DNA from 2 places in the Sphingomonas paludis genome. Region 1 is predicted to be linked to the other one. Evidence: predicted binding sites of a transcription regulator. Region 1 holds the regulator's gene; the other holds the start of a gene.
What was found. Region 1 encodes LexA, which represses DNA repair genes until DNA is damaged. Its sites were predicted from a motif close to GTTCCNCNCTTGTTCT; they were not measured.
Positions count from the first base shown of each region.

Region 2: the regulator LexA is predicted to act here: its motif matches at 1,968-1,983, upstream of radA (DNA repair protein RadA).

Region 1 covers NZ_CP187558.1:2,460,054-2,468,972, reverse strand. The annotation lists gene ACPVPU_RS11865 (ComEC/Rec2 family competence protein) at 1-1,842, shown strand, start outside; gene lexA (transcriptional repressor LexA) at 1,836-2,525, opposite strand; gene ACPVPU_RS11855 (molybdopterin molybdotransferase MoeA) at 2,582-3,769, opposite strand; gene ACPVPU_RS11850 (hypothetical protein) at 3,899-4,720, shown strand; gene ACPVPU_RS11845 (hypothetical protein) at 4,801-5,715, shown strand; gene moaC (cyclic pyranopterin monophosphate synthase MoaC) at 5,814-6,281, opposite strand; gene trpC (indole-3-glycerol phosphate synthase TrpC) at 6,278-7,063, opposite strand; gene trpD (anthranilate phosphoribosyltransferase) at 7,060-8,043, opposite strand; gene ACPVPU_RS11825 (anthranilate synthase component II) at 8,040-8,624, opposite strand; gene ACPVPU_RS11820 (hypothetical protein) at 8,738-8,919, shown strand, end outside.
Region 2 covers NZ_CP187558.1:2,634,739-2,643,657, reverse strand. The annotation lists gene ACPVPU_RS12805 (replication-associated recombination protein A) at 1-314, opposite strand, end outside; gene ACPVPU_RS12800 (glycosyltransferase family 4 protein) at 359-1,504, opposite strand; gene ACPVPU_RS12795 (DUF2945 domain-containing protein) at 1,592-1,810, shown strand; gene radA (DNA repair protein RadA) at 2,004-3,380, shown strand; gene ACPVPU_RS12785 (CvpA family protein) at 3,917-4,456, shown strand; gene ACPVPU_RS12780 (iron-sulfur cluster assembly scaffold protein) at 4,567-5,004, shown strand; gene ACPVPU_RS12775 (cation:proton antiporter domain-containing protein) at 5,004-6,797, shown strand; gene ACPVPU_RS12770 (DUF423 domain-containing protein) at 6,833-7,126, shown strand; gene ACPVPU_RS12765 (hypothetical protein) at 7,152-8,003, shown strand; gene ACPVPU_RS12760 (DUF2256 domain-containing protein) at 8,004-8,153, opposite strand; gene aroB (3-dehydroquinate synthase) at 8,138-8,919, opposite strand, start outside.

The DNA of each region.
Region 1 (8,919 bases):
GCCGAACGGGTCGCCCATCCCGTGCTGGCCCGGGACGTGACCGTGCAGTTCGATGCGCGGGTCGAACGGGTCGAGCCGCTGCCGGCCCGCGATCTGGTGCGGTTGCGGCTGACACCCGCCGGTACGCCCGGCCTGCCGCCGCTGGTGCGGGTCAATGTTCGCCAGACGGATATGGTGGCCGGGATCGGCACCGGCGCGCTCGTTCGGCTGCGCGCACGGTTGATGCCGCCAGCGCCGCCTGCCTTGCCCGGTGCCTATGACTATGCGCGGGCCGCCTGGTTCGACGGGGTCGGCGCGACGGGCAGGGCGCTGGGGCCGGTAACCGTCATCGAACCGGCGGTGCAGGCCGGAGCGGGCGTCCGCAACCGGTTATCCGCACATATCCGCGACCGGGTGGGCGGCGAGGCAGGGGCAATTGCCGCCACGCTTGCCACCGGCGATCGCGGCGCGATTGCCGAGGCGGATGCCGAAGCCATGCGCCGATCGGGCCTGGCGCATCTGCTGTCGATCAGCGGCCTGCACGTCACCGCCGTCGTCGGTGCCGCCATCCTGGTGGCGATGAAGCTGCTGGCCCTGATCCCCGCCCTGGCCCTGCGGACGCGGGTGCCGCTGATCGCGGCGGGCTTTGGCGCACTGGCGGCGCTTGGCTATACCTGGCTTGCAGGAGCAGAGGTGCCGACGGTGCGGTCGTGCATCGCCGCGCTCATGGTCCTGGCTGCGATGGCACTGGGGCGGGAGGCGATCACCCTGCGGCTGATCGGGGCGGGCGCGCTGTTCGTGCTGGTGCTGTGGCCGGAAAGCGTGGTGGGACCGAGTTTCCAGCTGAGCTTTGCCGCGGTCACCGCCATCGTTGCGCTGCACGGTCACCCCCGCGTCCAGCGATGGTTCGAACGGCGGGACGAAGGGCCGCACCGACGCCTTGCCCGTGGCACGGCGTCCCTGTTGCTGACCGGGCTGGTGGTGGAGGCGGTGCTGACCCCGATCGCGCTGTTCCATTTCCACAAATCGGGCCTGTACGGAGCACTGGCCAATCTGGTCGCCATTCCGCTGACCACCTTTGTCATCATGCCGGCAGAGGCGCTGGCGCTGGTGCTGGATACGGTCGGGCTGGGCGCATCGGCATGGTGGGTGACCGGCCGGGCGCTCGACCTGCTGCTCGGCATCGCCCATGCCACCGCCGACGCACCGGGATCGGTGCGGATGCTGCCCGTCATGCCCGGATGGTCCTTTGCCGCGATGGTCGGGGGCGGGCTCTGGATCGCGCTGTGGCGGACCGGGTGGCGGGTCTGGGGCCTGGTGCCGGTGGCCATCGGGGCGCTGGGGGCTCTGTCGGGCGGCGCACCGGATGTGCTGGTCACCGGCGATGGCCGCCACGTCGCCCTTCGCACCGATGCCGGTCTGGCGGTGCTGCGCGACCGGACCGGCGATTATGCGCGGATGATCCTGTCCGAAGCGGCGGGAGTGGACGGCGATCCGCTGGCGTTGGCGGGCCTGGCCGATGCGCGGTGCAGCGCCGACCTGTGCGTTGCCGACGTGACCGACCGGAGCGGGCGGCGATGGCGGGTGGCGGCGACGCGCAGCAGCCATTTCGTCGAATGGACCGCAATGCGCGATATCTGCGCCGATGCCGATATCGTCGTCAGCGACCGACGGCTGCCAGCGGGCTGCACGCCGCGCTGGCTGAAACTGGACCGCCCGGCGCTGGTCGATAGCGGCGGCGTGGCCATCGACCTGGCCGACGGGACGATCCGCCGGGTGAAGGCGGCGACGGCCCATCCCTGGCTGAACCCCCCCAGGGTGATGCCGCCGCGCCCGCCCCGACAGGCGCCGCCGCCTCAATAGCGGCGGAGCAGCCCCGACAACCGGCCCTGCACCTGCACCTGATCCGGGCGATAGCGCTGCGGATCATAGCTGCGGTTGGCGGGATCCAGCCGGACCATCGCCCCTTCGCGCCGGAAATATTTCAGCGTCGCGTCATGGCCGTCGATCAGCGCCACCACGATCTCGCCGTCGCGCGCCGTCTCCGTCTTGCGGATCAGCGCATAGTCGCCGTCCAGGATGCCTGCCTCGACCATCGAATCGCCGGATACCTCAAGCGCATAATGCTCGCCCGTGCCCAGCAGCGCGGCGGGCACCGGCAGCATCTGCGATCCCTCCATCGCCTCGATCGGCACGCCGGCGGCAATGCGGCCATGAAGCGGGATTTCGATGACGTCGTTGGCCGCCTCCGGCATCCGCTGCGGCGCGGAAGGTGGCGAAAGTGGTGCCACGTCACCCCGTTTCGCAGCCTTGCCGCGCTTGGCCTCAACGCGTTCCGGCATCTTCAGCACTTCGAGCGCGCGGGCGCGATTGGGCAGACGGCGGATGAACCCGCGTTCGACCAGCGCCTCGATCAGCCGGTGGACGCCCGATTTGGACTTCAGATCCAGCGCTTCCTTCATCTCCTCGAACGAGGGGGAAATGCCGTCTTCGCCCAGTCGCTCGGCAATGAAACAGAGCAGCTCATGCTGCTTTTTGGTGAGCATCCCCAATCTCCGTGTCGGAACAGACCGTGAATGTCTATGCTTTGTTCCGCCAACAGTCAAGCGATCAGCAGGATATCCACAGGATCGTCCACAGCCGCCGCGGGGGCGTGCGGGGGGCGGTGGATCAGGCAATCGGCACTGGCAAGCGTGGCCAGCATCGAGCTGTCCTGCACCGCCGCGCTGCTGACCCTTCCGCCGATCATGGCCGCGCGCATGAAATCGGTCCGCTCGCCATTGGCGGGCAGGGGATGGGCCAGTGCCGCCCGCTGCATCGGCGGCAGGGGGTCGGCGGCACCCGATAGCGCGGCGATCACCGGCCGGACGAACAGCAGGGTGGTGACGAACGCCGACACCGGATTGCCGGGCAGGCCAAGGACGATGGCCCGGCCCAGCCGTCCCGCCATCACCGGCTTGCCGGGGCGAAGGGCGACGCGCCAGAAATCCAGCTCGGCGCCCGCCGCGACCAGTGCCGGGCGGACGAGATCGTGATCGCCCACCGACGCGCCGCCGCTGGTCACGATCAGGTCGGCATCGACGGCGCGAAAGGCGCGGGTCAGCGCATCCAGATCGTCGGGCAGGATGCCGAGGTCGATGATGTCGACCAGCAGTTCCGCCAGCTGTGCCCCCAGCATCAACCGGTTGGTTTCGGGCAACTGCCCGTCGCCCACCGCCGCCCCGGGCGGCACCAGTTCGTCGCCGGTCGCCGCCACCGCCACCCGGACGCGCCGCCGCACCGCCAGCGTGCCGTGCCCGGCCATCGCCGCCAGCGCCAGCCGGGCCGGAGTCAGCCGCGTTCCGGCACCGATAAGGGGATCGCCCGCTATGAAGTCTAGCCCCCGCCGCCGCACGCTGCTGCCCCTGGCCGCCGGACCTTCGCCCGTCAGCATCAGCCGGTCGCCGTCCCGCGCCGCTTCCTCCTGCACCAATATGCTGTCCGCGCCCTGCGGCACGGCAGCGCCGGTAAAGATGCGCACGGCCTGGCCCCGGGCCATACCCCCGCCAAAGGGCCGCCCCGCCGCACTTTCGCCGATCACCTGCCATGGCCCCGGCAGGTCGGCATGGGCGATGGCATAGCCGTCCATCGCCGACAGGTCGCGCGACGGCTGGGTCCGCGCCGCCATGACGGCATCCACGCTCCATCGCCCGGCACAGGCGGCGATCGGCAAGTCCTCGGCATCGACCGGATCGGCCATCGCGATCAGCCGGGCCTGTGCATCGGCGAGCGGAATCAGGGGCGGTGCCATGCCCGCGATGTCGCACGGGTCGCCACGATACGAAAGGGCGGAGCGCAACGCTGCCCGCCGCCGCCTTGTCTTGGCCGCATAGCGCTCGTAACGCCGTTGCCTGTCCTGTCCCCCCGGTACGGTGTTCGCGTGGCCCCATCCCTGATCGACCGGCCGTCCTGGTCCGCTCGCCTGCGCGAACGGATGGGGACTCGCGCGCCGGCGATCCTGCTGGCGTTGCTGGTCGAAGGGTTGCTGGTGCTGGTGCTGCTGACGCTCGCCCCGCGGCTGGTTCGCCGGGAGCCGGTGGACATGTCGCTCAGCACCTTCGACGCCGCCGAAGTGTCGGAACAGCCGCCCGCCGCCGCCAGCGCGCCCCGGCCTGCCGCCGCCCCGCCGCCGCCTGCCGCCGAACAACCGCGCGAAATGGCCGACGCCCCGCCGCCACGGCCGGTCAGCCCGCTGGTCCAGCCGCCGCCGGCGGTCAAGGAATTCGCGCCAAAGGCCCCATGGATCGAATTGTCCCGCGATCAGATGGCCAGCGCCGATATCGGCCGCGCGCCCCCGCCCGGTCGCGCCGGGCCGCCCGCGCCGCGCACTGCGATGGGTCCCCCCGACACCGGCTTTCCCGGCGATTCAAAGCGGGTCGACGGCAGCGGCCCCAATGGCGAGCCGCTCTATGCCGCATCCTGGTACCGCGAGCCGTATGATTCCGAACTGGCCGGTTACCTATCCTCCGCCAGCGGCCCCGGCTGGGGCATGATCATGTGCCGCACCGTGCCCGAATACCGGGTGGAGGATTGCGAGATCGTGGGGGAAAGCAGCGGATCACGCCTTGCCCGCGCCATCCAGGCCGCCGCCTGGCAATTCCGCGTCCGTCCCCCGCGCGTCGGCGGCAAATCGAAATATGGCGAATGGGTGCGCATCCGCATCACTTACGGCGTCAAGGAGCGGCGATTCGGCGAGCAATAGCGTGGCCAATGCCGCTAATTGGCTGATCCCTCTGGACTTCTCCCGCTAATGCCCGAAAGCTGAAGAAAAGGGGGGGTAGAGTGATGTTGACCGACAAGGATCTTGTCCGGCTGGTCCGTATCGTCGACGGATCCCCCCGGCAATGGGCCGTTTTCAAACAGTATCTGGGCGAATTGCCGCCAGAAACCGCCTATGTCGCGCTGCGGGTTTTAGGGGAACGGCTGCCGTTCGACATCGATCCGGATGCAGCGATCGATGATCCGGGGGACGTTGCCGGGTTCGTCATTGTCGGCTCGGCGCTGATGGGCCGTGCGACCCGGATCAGGGGGTTCGACACGGCCGATCAGGTGGCAGAGCAGAACTGGCACCGCTATGCCGCTTGCCGCGAGCGCGCCGGGCAGCTGCTGCGCCACGCCCTGGCCGTGCAGCCGGATCATGGCCAGGCGGCGGCATGGCTGATGGCGACCGCAGTCGACAGCGACGATGCGACGAAGCGCGAGGCATCGGGGTCTCTGGCGCGGGCCGTGGCTGTGCCTATGTCAGGCTATTCCAAGGCGCTCAGCGCCAATGCGGAGAAATGGGGCGGCTCTCATGCGGCGATGTGGCAGGTTGCCCGGGATTATGCGGAAGTAAGGCCGCCCTGGTCGGCGGCGCTGATCGCCAAGGCGCATTATGAGCATTGGCTGTATCTCTACATGATGGATGAACGGCCCGAGGCGAGCGAAGAAGCCAAGACCTATTTTCAGGAAACCGCGACCCGCGCGGAGTTGCTCGAATTATCGAACGCCGTCGACGATGCCCAAGCCGATGATCCGTATGAAGCGGTCTATGCGCATGACGTGCTGGCGGCCGTTTTGGCCGAGGCGAAAATGCGCAAGGCGGCGGCCGGGCATCTGCGCCGCGTGGGGCGCTTTGGCGATCCGGCGCTGCTGACCGGCGGTCCCTGGATCAGGAGGGCGCTGATGCCGTTGATGAAAGGGCTGCGGCCTTGGTGAGGGCGGGGGGCGGCGTGGTGCCCGGGGGGCAGTAGTTTTGGGCGGTGACCTGGCAATTTTTCAGGACCCAAAAGGCATGACGAACAGCCGCCGGTGGATCAGACCTGCCAGTCGCCCGATTTGCCGCCCGTCTTGGACAGCAGTCGAATATCCTGAATAATCATGCCCTTATCCAGCGACTTTACCATGTCGTAAAGGGTGAGGAGCGCCACCGACACTGCCGTCATCGCCTCCATTTCCACGCCCGTCCGCCCGGTCAGGCCGACCGTCGCGGTGACGGTCACGCCGCCATCGTCGGGGACCAGATCGAGCGCGATGCGGGCAAGGGGCAGGGGGTGGCAGAGCGGAATCAGCTCGTGCGTGCGCTTGGCCGCCATGATGCCGGCGATGCGCGCGGTGGCGATCACGTCGCCCTTTGCGGCCGTACCGTCGCGGATCGCCGCCGCTGCCTCTGCCGACATGGCGATGCGGCCCGTTGCCACTGCCTGACGCACCGTTTCCGCCTTGCCGCCGACATCGACCATATGCGCGGCCCCGGATGCGTCCAGATGGGTCAGCCCGCTCATCCGACCAGCGCCCGCGTCGCCGCCTCGACATCCGGCTGCCGCATCAGGCTTTCGCCGACCAGGAAGCAGCGGATGCCGTGTTCGGCCAGCGCGTCGCAATCCGCCCGCCCGCCAATGCCGCTTTCCGCGACAAAGGTGCAGCCCGGCGGGGCAAGGGCAACCAGATCGAACGTATTCTGAAAGTTGACATCGAACGTCTTGAGATTACGGTTGTTTACCCCGATCAGCCGGGATTTCAGCCGCGCCGCGCGGGCCATTTCCTCGGCATCGTGCACCTCGACCAGCACATCCATGCCAAGGTCCAGCGCCGCCGCCTCGATCTCCGCCATCTGGCTGTCCTCCAGCGCGGCAACGATGATGAGGATGGCATCGGCCCCCAGCGCGCGGGATTCGGCGCATTGCCAGGGGTCGATCATGAAATCCTTGCGGATGGCGGGCAGCGGACAGGCGGCGCGGGCCGCGACCAGATAATCGTCATGCCCCTGAAACCAGCGCTCGTCGGTCAGCACCGACAGACAGGTCGCCCCTCCGGCGGCATAGGCGCGGGCATGGGCGGGCGGATCGAAATCGGCGCGGATCAGCCCCTTGGACGGGCTGGCTTTCTTGATCTCCGCGATCAGGGCGTATCCGCTGGCGGCGCGGGCATCGAGCGCGGCCTTGAACCCGCGCGGGGCACCGGCGGCGGCAATGCGCGCGGCAAGCTCGGCATCGGACTGCCGCGTCTTGCGCTCGGCGACTTCCTCGACCTTGGCGTCGAGGATACGGGACAGCATCGTGCTCATGGCCACGCGATCCAGCAGTCGAGCAGCGCGTTGGCAAGCCCGTTGTCGATGGTCTCCGCCGCTTCCTCCGCGCCCGCCATCAGGTTTTCGCTATGCCCGGCCAGCACCAGCGCGGCGGCGGCATTCAGCACCACGGCATCGCGGTACGCGCCCGGCTCCCCCTGAAGCAGCCGGCGCAGGGCCGCGGCGTTGTGCGCACCGTCGCCGCCGCGCAGCTCGTCCAGCGGCCGGGGCGGCAGGCCCGCCAGGTCCGGCGTGATCGTGGCGGGCAGGCCGGTATCGCCGATGCTGGCGACGACGCTCGGCCCGGCGGGGCTGAGTTCGTCCAGCCCCTCCAGCCCCGAGACGACCGCCGCCTCGTCATAATCCAGCATCGCCATCGCCTCGGCATAGACGGGCACCAGTTCCGGCCGGGCGATGCCGATCATCTGCACCCGTACCCCCGCCGGATTGGCGAGCGGGCCGAGCAGGTTGAAGATCGTCCGCCGTCCGATGCGGCGGCGAATGGGGGCCAGCCCCTTCAGCGCGGGATGATGGTCGGCTGCGAACAGGAAACAGATGCCCAGTTCGGCCAGGCTCGCCTCCGCCCGCGCGGCGGCGCGGGTCAGGTCCAGGCCCAGCGCCTCCAGCGTATCGGCGGCACCCGCCTTGCTGCTGGCGGCGCGGTTGCCATGCTTGGCCACCGGCACGCCCGCTGCCGCCACGACGATGGCGACGGCGGTGGAGACGTTCAGCGTATGCTGGCCGTCGCCGCCGGTGCCGCAGACGTCGATCGCGCCCATGGGTGCCGCAACGGGAATCATCCGCGCCCGCATCGCCCGCGCGGCGGTGGCGATTTCCAAGGGCGTTTCCCCCCGGTCGGCCAGCGCGATCAGGAAGCGTTCGATATCGGCCTCTGCCGCCTGTCCGTCCAGAATGGCGGCGAAAGCGGCCTCGGCTGCGTCTGCGTTCAGCGGCAGTCCGGCATCGGGCAGGGTCACACCCGCTCCCCCGCCTCGATTCCCGCGATCTTCAGGAAATTGGCCAGCATCGCATGACCATGTTCGGTGGCGATGCTTTCCGGGTGGAACTGGACCGAATGGATGGCCAGCGATGCGTGGCGGAATGCCATCACGCTGCCGTCGGTCGCCTGGGCATTCACCACCAGCGCCTCGGGAATGTCCTCGACGATCAGCGAATGATAGCGGGTGGCGGTGAAAGGCGAGGGAAGCTCGGCGAACAGGCCGGTGCCGTCATGCGCGACCGGGCTGGTCTTGCCGTGCATCAGCCCGCCGCGCACCACGCGCCCGCCGAAATGCTGGCCGATCGCCTGATGCCCCAGGCACACGCCCAGCAGCGGCTTTTCCGCCTCGGCACAGGCGGCGACCAGATCCAGGCTGACCCCCGCCTCGTTCGGGGTGCAGGGGCCGGGCGAAATCAGGAACGCCTGCGCATTGCTGGCCAGCGCCTCGGCTGCGGTCAGCGCGTCATTGCGCACCACCTTCACCTCTGCGCCCAGCTCCATCAGGTAATGGACCAGGTTCCACGTAAAGCTGTCGTAATTGTCGATGACCAGGATCATGATCCCGCCATAGCGTCGCCACGGTTGCGCGCAAGATTGACCCCGCGTGGCAGCCCGTTCATCCGCTGGACAGGTCCAGGGCCACAGAGCGGGTACCGCGTGGAGGCGTATTAATGATCCTGACGATGATGGCAGTGCTGCTCGCCGGCGCACAGGATGCCCCGCAACCGGCGGCGGACCTGGGAAGCGGGGAGCCGCCACGCCGCATCCGCAGCGTACTCGTCTATGGCGACGATCCCTGTCCCAAGGCGGAGGCCGACGAGATCGTCGTCTGTCCACGGATGGACGAGACAGA
Region 2 (8,919 bases), 170 kb from region 1:
CGGGCCTCGGCAAACACCTTCTTCAGATCGGCGACCCCGGAGAAGACCGCCGAGATCGCCGCGTAGCGCAGGCCCACGGCACCGGCGAGCAGCCGGGCGATCGTCGTCTTGCCGGTGCCGGGCGGTCCCCACAGGATCATGCTGGACAGCTTGCCCGCCGCGACCATGCGGCCGATGGCGCCCTCCGCTCCGGTCAGGTGATCCTGGCCTACCACTTCGTCGAGCGCGCGGGGGCGCAGGCGATCGGCGAGCGGCGCATCGGGCGCGGGATCGTCCGTGGCGGGTTGTTCGGGATCGGCGAAAAGGTCGGCCATGAGAGAACAGATAGGGACGATGCCGCCGCTTGCCCATCCCGGCGTCAGCGGGGGGGCAGCAGCTCCAGATAGGCATCCAGCACCGCCTGGTTCGCCGTATCCCAGACGAAGCGCTGGGCGGCGCGGTGGCCGGCCGCCCCCGCCGAGCGGCGAAGCGCGGGATTTTCCACCAATGTCTGGATGGCATCGGCATAGGCGCGGACGTCGGTTGGCGGCACCAGGAAGCCGGTTACGCCTTCCTCGACCAGATCGACCGCGCCCGTGGCCCGTGCCGCCACCACCGGCACGCCCGCCGCCATCGCCTCTGTCGTCACATTGCCGAAAGTTTCGGTGACCGATGGCATGAAGAATACGTCCATGCCGGCGACTGCCCGGCCCAGATCGTCGCCCGACTGAAAGCCGGTAAAGACTGCTTCCGGCACGCGCTCGGCGAACCAGGGGCGGGCGGGGCCGTCACCGATCACGAGCACCTTGTGCGGCACGCCGCGCGTCTTCAGTTCGGCGATGACATCGGCGAAGATGCCCAGCCCCTTTTCCAGCACCAGTCGCCCAAGGAAGCTGACCGCCACGTCCTGATCCCCGATCCCTAGCGAGCGCCGCCAGGCGAGATCGCGGCGACCGGGATTGAACCGGTCGTGATTGATGCCGCGCGACCAGATGCCGATAGGCGTGCGGACGCCCCAGTCGCGCAGCACGTCGCCCATGCTGGGGCTGGGCACCATCACCCGGTCGACGCGATTGTAGAAGCGGGTGGACAGGTTGATTGCCAGCGGCTCCAGAAAGCCGATGCCATAATATTGGGCATAGGTTTCGAACCGGGTGTGCAGCGAGGCGAGCGTCGGAATCCTGCGCCGCCGTGCCCAGGTAACGGCGCGGTGCCCGCTGACGTCCGGGGCGGAGACATGGACGATGTTCGGGGCAAAGGATTTGAGGTCGGCGCGCACCGACATGGGCAGGCCGAGGCCCAGGCGATATTCGTCGCGTCCGCCGGGCAGGGCGAGCGCCGGAATGTCCACGACTTCGCCCGTCGGCTCGAACGCCGGTTCGGGCACGGTGGGCGAATAGACGCGGAGCGTGACGCCGCGTTCCAGCAGATGCCCGGCGAGCAGGTTCAGCGCTTGGTTGGCGCCGTCGCGGACATAATTGTAATTGCCGCTGAACATCGCAATTCGAAGGTCGGTGGGCTGCATGGCGCGGGGCGATAGCCCAAAGCCGCGCCCAAGGGAACGCTTTGCCCCCGCCGGGCGTCTTTGCCCCGGTTTATGATGGAGAGCCCCATGTCCAACAGCTTCAAAAAGGGTCAGTCGGTCAAATGGTCGTGGGGCAATGGCACCGCGAAGGGCAAGGTGGAGGAGCGGTTCGACCGCCGCGTCCAGCGGACGATCAAGGGCAGCAAGATCGTCAAGAACGGCACCACGGACAACCCCGCCTATCTGGTCGAGCAGGAGGACGGCGACAAGGCGCTGAAGAAGGGCAGCGAGTTGAGCGCTGCCTGATTCGGGATCGGAAGGTGGCGAAAGTGGTGCCACGTCCCCTTTGAAATCAGCCCCCGTAATCGTCCGGCGGCGAAGCGGGGTCAGGCCGGGGGCGGAACTGCCCATCCGGCGAGACTAGCCCGGCGATCGCCGTGTAGGACAGCGCCGACGCTTCGATATTCCCTTTTTGTTCCATTAGTGCTAGCGCACGTAAATGGCCAAGCCGAAGAAGCGCTATGTCTGTCAGCAATGCGGCTCCGTCACTTCGCAGTGGCAGGGGCAGTGCGGCGATTGCGGGGAATGGAACAGCCTGGTCGAAGAGGCTGGAGCGGTCGTCACGCCGTTTCAGGCCAAGCATAACCTGCAATCCGGCGGAAAAGCGATCATGCTGTCCGGGCTGGACAGCGATATCGCGCTGCCCGACCGGATGGCGACGGGCATTGCCGAGCTGGACCGGGCGCTGGGCGGCGGGTTCGTCGAGGGGTCGGCGACGCTGATCGGCGGGGATCCCGGCATCGGCAAATCCACCCTGTTGTTGCAGGCGGCGGCGAAGCTGGCGCTGGCGGGGAAGGCCGTCGCCTATGTCTCGGGCGAGGAAGCGGCGGATCAGGTGCGGCTGCGCGCGCGGCGGCTTGGGCTGGGCAAGGCACCGGTGCAGCTGGCCAGCGCGACGAGCGTGCGCGATATCCTGACCACCTTTGGCGACCGGGGCGAGGCACCCGACCTGCTGGTCATCGATTCCATCCAGACGATGCACAGCGACCTGATCGAAGGCGCACCGGGCACGGTGAGCCAGGTGCGCGCCGCATCGCAGGAACTGATCCGGTTTGCCAAGGAACGCGGCACCGCCGTGGTGCTGGTCGGCCATGTCACCAAGGACGGATCGATTGCGGGCCCTCGCGTGCTGGAGCATATGGTCGACACCGTACTCAGCTTCGAGGGCGAGCGCAGCCACCAGTTCCGTATCCTGCGCGCGGTGAAGAACCGGTTCGGGGGCACGGACGAGATCGGCGTGTTCGCGATGGCGGGCGAGGGGCTGACCGAAGTGGCCAACCCGTCCACCCTATTCCTGACCGACCGTGCGGAAAGCGTGACGGGATCGGTGGTGTTTCCTGCGCTGGAGGGGACGCGGCCCGTGCTGGTCGAGGTGCAGGCGCTGGTCGTGCGGCTGGCCAGCGGGGCGACGCCGAGGCGGGCGGTGGTCGGCTGGGACTCGGGCAGGCTGGCCATGATCCTGGCGGTGCTGGAGGCGCGCTGCGGCCTGAGTTTCTCGACCTGCGAGGTATATCTGAACATTGCGGGCGGATACCGGGTGCAGGATCCGGCGGCGGACCTGGCAGTGGCGGCGGCGCTGATTTCCGCGCTTGCCGAGCGGCCATTGCCGTCGGACGGGATTGCGTTCGGCGAGATCGCGCTGTCGGGCGAAGTGCGGCCGGTGGCGCATGCGGGGCTGCGGATGAAGGAGGCGGCGAAGCTGGGCTTCAACCGCGCCCTCGGCCCCGCCGCGCAACCGTCGGATAAGAGCCCAATGCGGCTGTCAGGCTTTGCGACGCTGAAGGCGTTTGTCGATCACCTGCTGGCGCGGGGATAGCGGACCGACGAGCGCGCCAGGATGGGCCGTTCGACGCGGACTCCGGCCGTCAGCAAACCGATCCTCCCCTGTAAGGAGAGGTGGCGCGCGTAAGCGCGACGGAGGGGTGACCCACTATGGATGGGCCGACACCGCTCCGTCAGGCCTTCGGCCTGCAACCTCCCCTCGCAGGGGGGGATATTGAAAGGGGGCGGTTGAATGATTTCTCCCGTGCTCCTGCGAAAGCAGGAGCCCAGGGTTGCCGAGGACTGCGCCCCACATGCTGTGCTTCCCCTGAGCGGGCACGAAAAAAGCGACGGGTACGGCTGGCTTTGCTCCCTGCCGCGATCCCTCAAATGCGGGAGGCAAGGATTGCGGAGGGAAGCCTTCGCCGCTCTGGGCTCCTGCTTTCGCAGGAGCACGGATGGGTGAAGTGGTTGGATCGCTCTATGCCTCAAGCGGTGCTTCATTTCGCCTATCGAAGCCGCGTCTCGACTTCGCTTGGGGCAAGCGTCTAGGGGTTGCGGGCCGCGCCGAGCGGGATCGAGGGACTTTGGATGGAATTGAGCGCGCTGGACATCGTCGTGCTGCTGACCGTGGGCGGGTCGGCGGTGATGGGGCTGTGGCGCGGGTTCGTGACCGAGGTGCTGTCGCTGATGGCGTTCCTGTTCGTGATCGTCGCGCTGCGTTTTGGCCATACGCCGCTGACCGCCGCGCTGGCCGAGCCGGTGGGGACGGATGCGGGGGCGGCGGTGCTCGCCTTTGCCATCATTGCGGGCGTCACTTATCTTGGGGGGCGGCTGGTGGCCAACGCCATCGGATCGCGGACGCGCAATTCGATCCTTGGCCCGATCGACCGGGCGCTGGGTTTCGGCTTTGGCGGGGTGAAGGGGCTGATCGTTGTCAGCCTGGGTTTTCTGCTGATCGTGCTTGTCATCGATACGGTCAGCGGCGGGCCGACGCGCCGCCCGCCATGGATGACCGACAGCACCAGCTATTCGCTGCTGAACGCAACCAGCGCGGGGATCGCTGAGTTCGTCGACAAAAGGCGGCGGGGGGAGCCGGTGTTTCCGGACGAGGCGCCGCCCCGTCGCTAGCGCGACAGCGGGCAACGGCGAACGGGCGGATCGACTCTGCGATCTTTCGGTCCTGCAAAACATCGCTGCTCCCCCTCGCGCTTGGCAGCAATCCCGCCTATCTGTCGGGGATGGCGGGGCAGCTCTACAATACCGAGATTCTGAGGCTGGCGGCATCGACCGCGGCGATCGCGCGGCTGGAGCGGCCGATGGCGACGGTCGAGAAGCGTTCGCCGGTGTGCGGCAGCCGGGTGACCGTCGATGTGGCGCTGGACGATGAGGGCAGGCTCGCCGAGCTGGGCATGGTGGTGCGGGCCTGCGCGCTGGGCCAGGCGTCCGCTGCGCTGATGGCCGCCGAAGCGCCGGGCAAGTCGCAGGCGGAGATGGCCGAGGCGCGCGATGCGCTGACCGCCTGGCTGGCGGGCGAGGGGCCGGAGCCGGACTGGCCGGGCCTGGCGATCTTCGATCCCGCGCGCCCGCATAGCGCGCGCCATGCATCGATCCGGCTGGCGTTCGAGGCGACGGCCGAGGCGATGGCTGAGGCGATCGCCGCGCGAAAGGCAGCCTGATGGAGGCGCATCACGGGACATCGATGAGCGCCGAGTTTGCCCCGCTGCTGGGCTTTGCGCTGGTATTCGTGCTGTTGTTCCGCAAGCTGGGGCTGGGTGCGACGCTTGGCTATCTGGTCGCGGGGGCGATTGTCGGGCCGGAGGTGCTGGGCATCGTGGGCGATGCGGAGAACAAGCTGGTCATCGCCGAGCTTGGCATCACGCTGCTCCTGTTTCTGGTCGGGCTGGAGTTGAGCCCCGCGCGGTTGTGGGCGCTGCGCAAGGATATTTTCGGCCTTGGCCTGGCGCAGGTCGCGCTGTGCGGCGTCGCGCTGACCGGGTTGATCGCGGCCTATGCCGGGTTCAGCTGGGCGGCGGCGCTGGCGCTCGGCCTGCCGCTGGCCCTGTCGTCGACCGCGCAGGTGCTGCCGATGCTGCAATCCGCCGGGCGATTGCGCACCCCGTTCGGCGAGCGGGCATTTTCGGTGCTGCTGTTCCAGGACCTGTCGATCGTGCCGCTGATCACGATCATTGCCGCGCTTTCCCGCAATCCGGCGGATGCTGGCGGGCCGCCCGGATGGCAGCTGACGCTTTATACCGTGCTGGCGATTTCGGGGCTGGTGCTGGCCGGGCGCTTCGTGCTGCGACCGATGTTCAAGCTGATCGGCAATCTGGGCGAGCGGGAGATGTTCGTCTTTGCCGGGCTGTTCACGGTGATGGCGAGCGCGGCGATCATGGAATCGCTGGGGCTATCGACGGCGCTGGGTGCATTCATCGCTGGCGTGATGCTGGCCGACAGTCCGTTCCGGCACGAGCTGGAGGCGGATGTCGAGCCGTTCCGATCGATCCTGCTCGGCCTGTTCTTCCTGGCGGTCGGCATGATGCTGGATCTGGGCGCGATCGCGGAGCGGCCGGTGTTCGTCCTGTCGATGGCGGCGTTGCTGATCGTCACCAAGGCGGCGGTTATCACCGGGCTGGGGATGCTGTTCAAGATGGGGTGGCGGCAGGCGCTGGCGCTGGGGCTGCTGCTCAGCCAGGGCGGCGAATTCGGCTTCGTGCTGTTCGCCCAGGCGCAGAGCGCGCTGCTGATCGCGCCGGAGGCGGCGAGCGTGTTCGGGGCGATCATCACGATCAGCATGGCGACGACGCCGTTCCTGATGATGTTCACACGCCGGTTCCGCGCCGAGCCGGCGGCGGGCGACGGCCGGTCGCGCGAGGAGCCGCGGCATGACGGGGCGAGCGCCATCGTGGTCGGCTATGGCCGGTTCGGCCAGACGGTCGCGCAGATGCTGATCGGTCAGGGGATTGCCGTCACGCTGATCGACCGCGATGTGGAGATGATCGACGTGGCGGGCACGTTCGGCATGAAGGTTTATTATGGCGATGGGCTTCGCACCGACCTGCTGCGCCGCGCGGGGGCGGAGGATGCAGAACTGATCATGCTGTGCCCCGACGGCGACGAGATCGATGCGGAGAAGCTGAACCAGATCCACGAGGCGTTTCCGAACGCCATGGTGTTCGTCCGCGCCTATGACCGGCGGTCGGTGATGAAGATGTATGGCGGCCAGGTGCAGGGCATCGTGCGCGAGGTGATGGAAAGCGCCGTAGTGATGGCGCGCAAGGCGATGGAGTCGCTGGGCGTCGATCCGGGCGAGATCGACCGCACCGAACAGGAATATCGGGACCGCGACACCAAGCGGCTGAAGCGGCAGAAGGAAGCGGGCGACCTTTATGCGGGACGCGAGGTGATGTTCAGCCAGAACAGCCAGGGCGGCAATGTATCCGTCCATTCCGACGAGGCGGTGCGGCCGTGAACGCGCTGTTGATCGTCGCTGCCCTGTCCGGGGCCATGGCCGTGGCGGCGGGCGCGTTCGGGGCGCACGGGGCGAGCGGCCAGGCTCAGGAATGGCTGAAAACCGGCGGGATGTACCAGCTCATCCACGCCGTCGCCGCGCTGGCGGCGATGCAGGCGGGCGCGCGGGGGCCGGGATGGGCGTTCGTCATCGGCAGCGCGGTGTTTGCGGGGACGCTGTATCTGATGGCGCTCGGCCTGCCACGCTGGCTGGGCGCGGTGACGCCGATCGGTGGCGTGGTGATGATCGCGGGCTGGCTGTGGTGGGCGTGGATCGGTATCAGGGGATAGGGGGCAGTGCGGAGTATGCGTTCCCATGTTCAGAGTTCTGCTTGCCGTCCTTGCCGCGATGCCCCTGCCCGCGCTGGCGCAGTTGCCGCCGCCGCCGATCGTTCCGGAACGGTTGAAGGCACCGCTGGACGGCTATAATCTGGCCAATGCCTTTGGTCAGTGGGTCTGGCATGTCGAGGCGAAGAAGGGCCCGGCGATCGATGCGCTGATGGCCGACGCTGCCCCGGTCGAGGGTCTGGTCGCTCAGGCCAGGCCGGTCGTCGAGTTTCGCAAGTTCAACGATTACGGGCATTTTCTGACGGGCGAGATCCGCCGCTATTGCCCGGCGGGGCGGGCCGTGAAGCGGCGTGCGGACGGGGCGTGCCGCTTGGTGCTGCGCCGTGCCTATGTCGGCTTGGCCGCGTCGGTTTATGGCGACGACGACAATCCCGTCGCGCGGTGGACGCGGGAGCAGTTCGACCCGCAGGCCTTTGTCGCGCAGATGCGGACGCTTGGCTTCAGCCCGGAAAAGGCGCGGACCTGGCCGCGACCGCTGTCCGACAATTTCGCCAACCAGCCGGTGCCCGACCGGGTGCTGCGCGACAATGCGACCATCGTGACGCTGGATTCGGCGGAATGCCCCGCCATGGCAGAGACGCTGGCGTCGCTGGAGCGCCAGATCCGGCGGGGCCGCGTCGATCCCGCCGCCATCGCAGCTGGCGATCCCGGCCCGCCGCCGCCGCCCCATGCCATCCGCGTCGAAACCGTGCTGCGGATGCCGGATGCCGATCGCAGCAAGGAAGTGCGATCGTCCGGCCAGCCGATCCGGACGCTGATCGCCCCGGTGCTGGATGCCGCCGATGCGTGCGAGGCGAAGCGCAAGCGCGCCGCGCCCTGATCATTTGCGCTTGCCCTCGCGTCGGCACCGGTCGGAGCAATAGACGACGTTTTCCCAGTCCCGCTCCCATTTCTTGCGCCAGGCAAATGGGCGGTTACAGGCCGGGCACATCTTTTCCGGCAGATGCTGTTTCTTTACCCCGCCGGGAATGACACGCCCTCCAGCGTCCGAGGCTGCGCGTCGAGGAACGCGGCGACTTCGCCCAGGTCCACCGACTTGTCGAGATAGGTCTGGCCGATGCCGCGTGCGAGCAGGAAGGGCAGGGTGCCGCCCGCCATCTTCTTGTCGTGCAGCATGTGGCCGACCAGCGTTTCGCCATCGGCATGGACATGCGCCGCCGCCAGCCCGTCGGGCAGGCCGCTGGCGCGCAGATGCGCCGCGACGCGGCCGGCATCCTCGGGGGGGCAAAAGCCCTTTGACGCGGAATAGGCAAAGGCCAGCGCCATGCCCGCCGCCACGCCTTCGCCGTGCAGCAGCCGGTCGGAAAAGCCCGTCTCCGCCTCCAGCGCATGGCCGAAAGTGTGGCCGAGGTTCAGAAGCGCGCGGGTGCCCGTCGTCTCGCGCTCGTCCGCGCCGACGATCCGCGCCTTGGCCCGCACCGAGCGGGCGATGGCATATTGGCGCGCGACCGGATCGCCATCCAGCAGCGCTGGGCCATGCTCCTCGCACCAGGCGAAAAAATCGGGATCGTCGATCAGCCCGTATTTGACGACCTCTGCATAGCCCGCGCGAAGCTGGCGGGCGGGCAGGGTGTCGAGCACGTCCGGGTCGATCAGCACGAGCGCGGGCTGATGAAAGGCACCGATCAGGTTCTTGCCAGCGCCGGTGTTGATCGCGGTCTTTCCGCCGACGCTGCTGTCCACCTGTGCGAGCAGTGTGGTCGGCACCTGGACGAAGTTGCAGCCGCGTTTCAGGA